3 linked regions of the Parashewanella spongiae genome follow. The protein of the gene in region 1 interacts with the protein of each later gene in a pairwise test. Links are inferred from orthologs where the notes say so. Each region holds a gene or a part of one and is shown in the gene's direction. Other genes may lie near its edges. The genes, in order: E2I05_RS10500, E2I05_RS19930 and E2I05_RS17015.

Region 1 (3,151 bases):
ACTACTACGGGCTCATCGGCCACCTCGCACCAACTTCTACCTTGAGTTTCCTCTTGTATAAAAGCTTCTGGACTATCCCAGATAAGGTGTCAGGCTTCCCCAGTTACTGCACTCGCTCCCTGTTAGAAATCCCACCCTCAAGCACATGATCCTAAATAAATCGGCTGAACGCACAATTTAGCTTTAATCTATTGAAGTTAAATACAAAACTAAACAACCCTAATTCACCCATCAGGTGAGTGCTGAACATTCATATACTTGCCAAAATCACCGCTAGCTGCGTTATAAATTTTGCAAGTAGAAACGAAGTAACGACAGTTTTATATGTCGGTAACCACTACTTGCTGCTATTCATGCCTTGCTATCAGTAATTTTTTCTGTGTATATGAACGCTCCCAACCGATTTATTTAGGATGATAGAGCTGACTGAGTATATGGCGTTGCGCTATTTCGCACGCTTACCTCCCTATCATGCCGAATCAGGTTCGCTTTCGCTGTGTACCTCTAACTTCCTATGGCTTCCTTCTGACCTTGCCGTTAGCCAACAACGCCCTTGCCATTCGGATTATCTTCCCCTCAGTCTGGGTGATACAGGCTTCTTTCTGCCTGTCGGGTTTGCCAGCTTCGCTGGGCAAACAAAAAGGAGCCATTGGCTCCTTTTTAATAGATTAAGTAATATTAACCCGCAAAATTCTGGTTCACGAAGTTCCAGTTAACTAATTGCCAGAAATTGTTCATATAGTCAGGGCGAACATTTCGATAATCGATGTAATAAGCGTGTTCCCACAAATCAACTGTCATCAAAGTTGTTACTGATTCATCTGTTAATGGTGTAGCAGCATTACTAGTGTTTACGATAGCTAGACTACCATCTGATTTCTTGACTAACCAAGTCCAAGAACTACCAAAGTTATTGATAGCTGAATTAGTAAATTCAGTTTTAAAGTTCTCAAAAGAACCAAAACTTGCATTAATTGCATCAGCAATTGCGCCAGTTGGTTCACCACCTGCATTTGGTGCTAAACAGTTCCAGTAAAAGGTGTGGTTCCAAATTTGAGCCGCATTATTAAAAATTCCACCTGATGAAGTTTTTACAATTTCTTCAAGTGATTTATTAGCAAGGTCAGTACCTTCAACAAGACCATTTAATTTCACAACATATGTGTTGTGATGCTTACCATAATGATATTCAATTGTTTCTTGTGAAATGTGTGGTTCTAGTGCGTTCTTCGCATACGGTAGTGCTGGTAATTCAAAAGCCATTAGTATTATCTCCGTTGACTTGATTTATATTGCTCACGACACGTATTGTACTGATTAATTCCGTGATGTGAATCATTGTTTGTGTAATAAATTCAGTTGACTTTAAATTAATCTACTCGCTACAAACCCATACTAATAATAGGTTTTTTATTCTGTTCCTAGCTGACGTACAATATGCACAACGCTAAGCCTTTTGTTACTAGGAAATACAATGGAAACCATCGAAAAAATTAAGCAGCAGATATCAGAGAACCCGATTATTGTTTATATGAAAGGCTCACCAAAACTACCGAGCTGTGGTTTTTCATCTCAAGTTGCACAAATAATGATTAACTGTGGCGAGCAATTTGCTTTTGTCGATATTTTACAACATCCAGATATCAGAGCAGAGCTACCTAAATTCGCTAATTGGCCAACATTCCCACAATTATGGGTCGAAGGCGAGTTGATTGGAGGTTGTGACATCGTGGTAGATATGTTCCAAAAAGGTGAGTTACAGCCTTTAATCAAAGAAACAGCTGATAAATTTCGCAGTGAAGATTAAATGATAATTCATTAATTTTAAGCCGTGGTTGTCGCGGCTTTTTTGTCTCTGAGCATTTCGTCTTTGGTGTTTCACACAATTGCAAAAATTTTAGCCGAGATAAAGGGTTATACCAATTACACAAATAGATAGTCAGCGAGAATCACTGTGTTAGAATTATCGTTACATTGTATTTTTTCAATTATATATCTATGACTCTTAACACTAAAAAACTTATCTTACTGTTGTTTTGTTGTTTTTTGTTCAGCTCTTTCCATTCAAAAGCGGTATTAGTTCAAAAGCTTAATGAAGCAAGTATTACAGTAAAGTCTAAGAGTAAAATAGATACAAATTCCGGAATTGCAAAAGCATTGGAACATGTCTTTATTAAGAATTCTGGATCGTTTTCTATCTTAAACAATGAGCAAATCAAAAGTTCGATAAAAAAACCTAGAAACTTAATGAACCAATTTTCGTTTGAAGAACGCAATGGTGAATTAAAGCTAAATGTAGTTTTTGAAGAACAAAAAGTACTCGCTCTTTTACGAAGCGCAAAAGTCCCAGTTTGGGGCAAACAACGACCATCAACGCTTTTATGGACTGTGTTAGCCCATGATAGCAATGATTTTGAAATTATGAGTGAGACCACAGTAAACGAGCTTTCTCAATCTATAAATGTGGCAGCTAACGAATATTCTGTACCAGTTTTATTTCCTATAATGGATTTTACGGAGAGTACATCTATCAGCGGAACCGACATTAAAGAGCTTTTTGTTGATAGGTTTTATGAATTATCAGCCAGATACAATGCTGGATATTTTGCATTAGTATCAATTTCAGAGTCCGGTTCAATGTACAGTTATAGCCTTAATTTATATAACATCGATGAACAAGGTTTCAATAAGGCTGAGATTATTAAATCTGGTAAAGCCAAAACATCACCTGAACTTTCGCAAGCATTGATTAACTCTCTTAGCGAATATTATTCAAAAAAGTTTGCCGTTATCACCGCCGATGATTCTGATATTGTTCACGTCACCTTTGAGGAAATATCAGATTTAAAAGGTTTGATTTCTTTAGAGAATTACCTTAAGGAATTTACGATTATTCAGTCACTTTATACTTCAGGTATTAACAATCGTTCTGTAACATTCAGAATTAAACTTTATGGTACAAAAGATGACTTATACCGCACATTAAAGTTGGACAAGAATATTGTTGAATCGCAATTTATTATTGATTCAAATAATGCCAATAACTCGATTAATTACCGCTGGCAAGTGCAATGAGCCGATAGCTTTTAATGTACTGCATGTTACAATGTTTATGATTTTTTTATGTCGGGACTAATTGAGTGACAAGAAG
Region 2 (3,037 bases), 2.3 Mb from region 1 along the record:
TGAGAAATTAGATGCCATTGTGACCATTCAAATCGACAAAACTTATGATCAATTCCCTGAAACCAGTAGCGTAGCTATTCAAACATCTGGTTTGCTTGGGGAGCAATTTCTTGGATTAACGCCGGGTTTTGTTGACGATGACATTGCGATGCTTACCGATGGTGACAAAATCGAAGATACACACTCAGCGTTGGTTTTAGAAGATTTGATAGGCCAGTTTCTATACAGCACAGGCAAAAAAGATTAGGAGTTTAAGATGTTAAAATTGATGGCTCGTGTTTTATTACCACTGACCATGCTATTAAGCTGTGGACAAGTGATTGCAGCCAGTGCTGTAAATACGCAAGATCCTTATCAAATGATTGAACAAGCGGCGAAGAAAACCTTTGCGCGCTTTGATGCGGATCAATCGAAAATTAAGGCTGATCCTAATCATTTGAAAATTATCATAGAGCAAGAATTATTGCCTTACATTGATTACAAGTACGCCGCTTATAAAGTGCTTGGTAAGTATTTGAATAAAACTACAAAAGCACAACGTGCCGCTTTCGCTCAAGCGTTTCGCGGTTACTTAGTCAGTACTTATGCGTCAGCATTTACGGCTTATACACATCAGAAAGTCAGTTTCGCTCCCGCGAAAAAATTTGATGATGAGAAATTTGTCAATGTTGCGGTACAGGTCATTGAAGCAGGACGACCGCCAATTAAACTCTCTTTTAAAGTGCGCCGATTGATGACGGGCAAACGTAAGGACAAAAAACCAAGAGTTGGCGATCAATGGAAAGCGATAGATTTAGTAGCTGAAGGTATCAGTTTATTACAATCTAAACAGTCTGAAATTGGTGGTTTAGTTCAAAAAGAAGGTATTGAATCAGTCATTAACATGCTAAACGAACGTGCTAAAGCGAGCGTTGAAGCCCAGAAAGCGAGCAGTAAGTAATGGCTGAGTTCCAAAACTACAACAATTATTGCAAAGTGACAGGGCGGCTAGCACGCCAAGATGTTGTGACGCTTTGGCCCAAGCAAGATACTTTGCTTGCGGCTGAAGTTGAGTTGATGGATTTGTCAGCACTGGAGTTTATAGACAGTTCAGGCATTGCTTTTTTGTTTCATCTCGTAGAGCAACAGCAGCAAGCCAACAAGCCATTGAAATTAATTAATCCCGCCGAACAGTTACAACCGCTAATAGCTCTGTATAATCTACAAACATTATTTAGCGAAGCTTAGCCAATCCTGACTTCATTTTTAAGGTAGTACATCAGATGGAATGCAAACAAGTAGAAGATATCCTGCGCGAAAAACTTGACGTAGAAGAGCTGTTTGTTAGCTCAGAGGGCACTCATTATAAAATTATTGCTGTTGCTGATTTTTTTGGTGAACTATCGCCAGTGAAACGGCAACAAGCTATTTATGCTCCATTAAATGAGCATATTGCCAGCGGCGCACTGCACGCATTAACAATCAAGACCTTCACTCCCGAGCAGTGGAAACGTGAAAAAATCTTTAATATGCCAGCATAATTAATAATAGAGAATTGATGTGGATAAACTGACCATACAAGCCAGTGCACCCTTAGCTGGCAATGTTGTTATATCGGGTGCTAAGAATGCGGCCTTACCGATTTTGATGGCGGGCGTATTAGCTGAGACTGATTTTTTTGTTTCGAATGTTCCTGAATTAAGAGATGTGAAAACGAGTTGTAAGTTACTGCAATGCCTCGGTGCTGAAGTTACTCATAATGAAGATGGCCAAGTTCGGATCTCAACCAAAAACCTAGATCATTTTTGTGCGCCTTATGAATTAGTGAAAACCATGCGTGCATCCATATTGATCTTAGGGCCACTACTAGCTCGCTATGGCACAGCCGATGTATCGCTTCCTGGTGGTTGTGCCATTGGTGCAAGACCTGTGAATCTTCATTTGCATGGTTTGGAACTAATGGGTGCGAAAATTGACGTTGAAGACGGTTACATCAAAGCTCGTGTCGATGGCCGCTTGAAAGGTGCGCATATCTTTATGGATACCGTCAGTGTTGGAGCGACGGAAAACTTATTGATGGCGGCTTCATTGGCTGACGGAGAAACTGTCATCGAAAACGCTGCCAGAGAGCCTGAGGTTACCGATCTTGCCAATTGCCTTGTGACGATGGGCGCAAAAATTTCTGGTATTGGTACCGCTAAGTTAGTTATTGAAGGTGTTGAAAAGCTGAGTGGTTGTGAATATCGGGTTATGCCAGATCGCATTGAAACCGGTACCTTCCTTGTCGCAGCGGCGATCACTCGTGGACGGATCCGATGTTTAGATGCAGATCCAGCCTCATTAGAGTCGGTCACTGTTAAGCTTGAAGAAGCAGGTGCACAGATCACTAAAGGTAAAGATTGGATAGAGCTTGATATGCACGGGCGCCGTCCCAAAGCCGTTAATATTCGTACCGCGGTGTATCCGGGTTTTCCAACGGACATGCAAGCTCAGTTTTGCGTAATGAATGCACTGGCTGAAGGCAGCAGTACCATTACTGAAACCATTTTTGAAAATCGATTCATGCATGTGCCTGAGCTGATCCGAATGGGAGCTAGCATGGAGCTTGAGGGTCACACTTGTATCATTCATGGAATTGAAAGCTTGAAGGCTGCTCCAGTAATGGCGACAGATCTGAGAGCGTCTGCCAGTTTAGTGATTGCGGGTTTGATGGCTGAAGGGACTACACTGGTTGATCGTATTTATCACCTTGATCGCGGTTACGAGCACATTGAAGATAAGTTTAAAAAGCTCGGTGGCGAAGTGGTTCGAGTAAAATAACCAGATATTAGGGTCTGTTGATCTTTCGTGATTGTTTTTGCAGCGATAAATTGGTTATTTTATGCAAGGCAGAGTTTGTGAGGTTTGGTTATTATCGACATACAAAACTGTCGTTACTTCGTTTCCAAATAAGAAAACGATAACGCAGCACCTTTGATTTAGAAAGAGCGACCAATTTACGCTCTCTCTTTTCTCGATGCTTTTGAGCATTCACTGTTCTGTGTTGTGACCAGCTCAC
Region 3 (2,970 bases), 1.6 Mb from region 1 along the record:
GATTAACACTTGTGTGCCTTCAGGCAGCACTTGCGATAATCGCACTAACTGCTGACTAAAGTAACTTAAGTTTTTGGGGAGCTTCATCAAGACTAATGTCACGCTTTTTGGTAATAATTCGCGGCTTGTATGCCAGTTTAGCTGTTCAATATTGAGCTGATTTGAATTAAAGTTCGCGTTGATACCAGAAATACTGGTTTTATTATCGGTCTCGATATAGAGCTGTGCGTCTGGTAACAATCGATTTAAGCCGCAGCTTAATGCACCGAAATTGTCATTAACAATAGCGATGTTACTGTCAGTTCTGCCTTGTTCATGTACCTGCTTCAAGAGGTATTCATCGGCAGCGTCCCAAGCTTGTAAGTTGGTATTATGATTGGCTGGATAACGTTGCAAAAGTAATGATAATTCAGTTTTTAGATCAGTTTCAGAAGATTCTGTAGTGATGAGCTCGATGTTCATAAATGTCGACAGCAAAAAAATAATGCGTAATTATCGCAGATCTCACTATTGATGGTGAATAAATTTGGAAGAATAAATCAGTGAGAGAAAATGCAAACTGAATTACCGCTTTTGGTTAAAGGACAGGAAAACGATAGTTCTCCGCCTGTTACCCTGATTAAAGGGTATTTATCACAGAAGCAAAAGCAATCTTTGATGGCCGAAGCGATATTTTATCCATTTACTTCACCGCAAATACAAATATTTGGAAAGCGGCATGTTATCCCGCGGCAACAGGCGTGGTTTGGTGACACTGGCTGTGATACACGTTATTCAGGCTTGACTGTAACGGCAGAGCCTTGGCCTATTTATGCTCATAAACTCAAAGCTAAACTTTCCCATGATTTTGGTATTGATTACAATGGTGTGTTAGTTAATCAGTATCGTAATGGACAAGATAGTATGGGCTGGCATTGTGATGATGAGCCTGAATTTAAACCATGCAGTGATATTGCTTCAATCAGCCTTGGAGCTGAAAGAGAGTTTGTGGTTAAACATAAGCAGACTAAGCAAAAATACTCGTATCATCTTGCAAGTGGTGATCTGCTCATTATGCATTGGCCTATGCAGCACGATTGGTTGCATAGTGTGCCTAAGCGAGTGAAAGTTAATGCGTCGAGACTAAATTACACCTTTAGGCAAATACAACCACACTTTTTTAAATGATTCCTTATACAACAATGAGGCTGATCATTGATCTTTTTAAATCGAGTGAGTACCCTTCGGCTATCTTTCATAGATCAATTGAGCAATAGATATGTCTTCCTCGAAAGTAGGGCCTGTAGCGCAAGTTATTACTGATAAGTTGAATACTGAATTTAACCCAAGTTTTATTGACGTGTTGAATGAAAGCAATCGACATAATGTACCTCCAAATTCTGAAAGTCATTTTAAAGTTGTATTGGTCAGTGATAATTTTTCTGGTAAACGATTGATTGCTAGGCATAGAATGGTAAATGAAGTATTAGCCGTTGAACTCGAAAATAGCATTCATGCTCTATCGATTCACACCTATACTGAAGAAGAGTGGCAGGGTGAAGGCAATGTGCCTCGCACTCCAAACTGCAAAGGGTAATCAATAGATATTTTTTAAGGGGACTATGGAGCAGCTAGAATTTTTTGATGTCCCGTCTCCCTGTATCAGCGTTTGTCAAACCGACAGTCGAGGTTATTGCCTTGGCTGTTTTCGTAGCCGTGATGAACGTTTTCAATGGCAACAATTTACACTAGCCAAGAAAGTCGATGTGATTCGTTTGTGTAAACAACGAAAACGGCGTTATCGATATGCTATCTATCAAGCCCAAAGAACGACACAGCAAGAGTTAGACTTAAACACCAGTTTTGACTTTGACTAACCAATCTACAAGAATGTCGTTACTTCGTTTCTAGCCTTCGCAGGAGTGACGAAAGTTAGCTGAGCGTTGTTAGGGTCTGTTGATCTTTCGTGATTGTTTTTGCAGCGATAAATTGGTTATTTTATGCAAGGCAGAGTTTGTGAGGTTTGGTTATTATCGACATACAAAACTGTCGTTACTTCGTTTCCAAATAAGAAAACGATAACGCAGCACCTTTTATTTAGAAAGAGCGACCAATTTACGCTCTCTCTTTTTTCGATGCTTTTGAGCATTCACTGTTCTGTGTTGTGACCAGCTCACTTAGATGGCTAAGCATCACTGCTCACGCCTTGAACAGATAAATGCTCAAATAGCACAAAATTTAATTCTGGAAGATCAACAGACCCTAGTATTGCTGGCATAATTTAGTCAGTATCTCTTGGTGTTGACTATTATTTGAAGTCAGAGGCAGAGCTAAACCAATGGTTCGTTTTAATTCAATGTCATCTAGCGGCCTAAATACAATGTCTTGTCTATCGGTCAACGAGGTTACAGCGGGAACAATAGCAATGCCAAGCCCAGCTGCCACAAGTCCTATTGCGTATTCTACAGTTTGTATTCTGGCGCGAATTTGTGGAGCTATCCCTTCAACATCAAAAAGCTGTTGTAAACTACTCAATGCTTCACAAGGCATACGGTGGATAAAAGGTTGCTCATGTAAATCGCTCAATTGAATTTTGGGTTTTAAACTGATGTTCATTGCTGGTGGTATTGCCAATAAGTAAGTATCGCTCCAAATAGGAAAAAAGCTTTCTTGGCTCGATAAATCGGCGGTTGTAATAATTCGAGCTTCTGCTTCATCGGTATGCTCTACCAGCGTTAACTCCATATCTGGACACGCCTGAGTAAAGTCTTTTAATAGTTGACTCATTCTATCTACCCCTAATGATCGAATTAATCCTAACCGAAAAGGGGTACTTTGCTGGGGCTGCACGAACAATGATTGAATAGCTTGGCTTTCGTTAAGTAAACGTTTTGCCAGTGGGTAAAGGCGCTGCCCTTCAGTCGTGGCAGAAACGCCTTTGCCGTGGCGTTGAAAAAGCTGGGTGTTTAATTGGTTTTCAAGATTACTGAC

Evidence for each region.
Region 2: the proteins of E2I05_RS10500 (region 1) and E2I05_RS19930 interact in binary tests that used the Escherichia coli proteins (3 or more experiments, as listed by UniProt). The link is inferred for Parashewanella spongiae from one-to-one orthologs.
Region 3: the proteins of E2I05_RS10500 (region 1) and E2I05_RS17015 interact in binary tests that used the Escherichia coli proteins (3 or more experiments, as listed by UniProt). The link is inferred for Parashewanella spongiae from one-to-one orthologs.

The regions. Positions count from the first base shown.
Region 1 is NZ_CP037952.1:2,693,724-2,696,874, forward strand. What follows is about bases 152-3,140. They hold E2I05_RS10500 (Grx4 family monothiol glutaredoxin), read left to right. Parts: upstream 152-1,474; coding sequence 1,475-1,807; downstream 1,808-3,140. Other genes in these bases: sodB (superoxide dismutase [Fe]), read right to left, coding at 679-1,263; E2I05_RS10505 (DUF2066 domain-containing protein), read left to right, coding at 1,999-3,075. Outside these bases: E2I05_RS22030 (hypothetical protein), read right to left, coding at 1-23; DnaA inactivator Hda, read left to right, coding at 3,141-3,151. UniProt on the Escherichia coli protein: Monothiol glutaredoxin involved in the biogenesis of iron-sulfur clusters.
Region 2 is NZ_CP037952.1:5,037,800-5,040,836, reverse strand. The notes cover bases 17-2,891. They hold E2I05_RS19930 (BolA family protein), read left to right. Parts: upstream 17-1,262; coding sequence 1,263-1,520; downstream 1,521-2,891. Other genes in these bases: murA (UDP-N-acetylglucosamine 1-carboxyvinyltransferase), read left to right, coding at 1,540-2,799; E2I05_RS19935 (STAS domain-containing protein), read left to right, coding at 940-1,227; E2I05_RS19940 (MlaC/ttg2D family ABC transporter substrate-binding protein), read left to right, coding at 257-940; mlaD (outer membrane lipid asymmetry maintenance protein MlaD), read left to right, coding at 17-247. Also shown: more of mlaD, read left to right, coding at 1-16. UniProt on the Escherichia coli protein: Involved in cell resistance against acid stress.
Region 3 is NZ_CP037952.1:4,288,124-4,291,093, reverse strand. Bases 110-2,917 are described here. They hold E2I05_RS17015 (BolA family protein), read left to right. Parts: upstream 110-1,258; coding sequence 1,259-1,576; downstream 1,577-2,917. Other genes in these bases: E2I05_RS17005 (LysR family transcriptional regulator), read right to left, coding at 2,242-2,917; E2I05_RS17010 (DUF1289 domain-containing protein), read left to right, coding at 1,602-1,856; E2I05_RS17020 (alpha-ketoglutarate-dependent dioxygenase AlkB family protein), read left to right, coding at 553-1,167; E2I05_RS17025 (methyltransferase), read right to left, coding at 110-447. In the rest of the region: more of E2I05_RS17025, read right to left, coding at 1-109; more of E2I05_RS17005, read right to left, coding at 2,918-2,970. UniProt on the Escherichia coli protein: Transcriptional regulator that plays an important role in general stress response. Has many effects on cell morphology, cell growth and cell division. Acts by regulating the transcription of many genes, including dacA (PBP-5), dacC (PBP-6), ampC and mreB.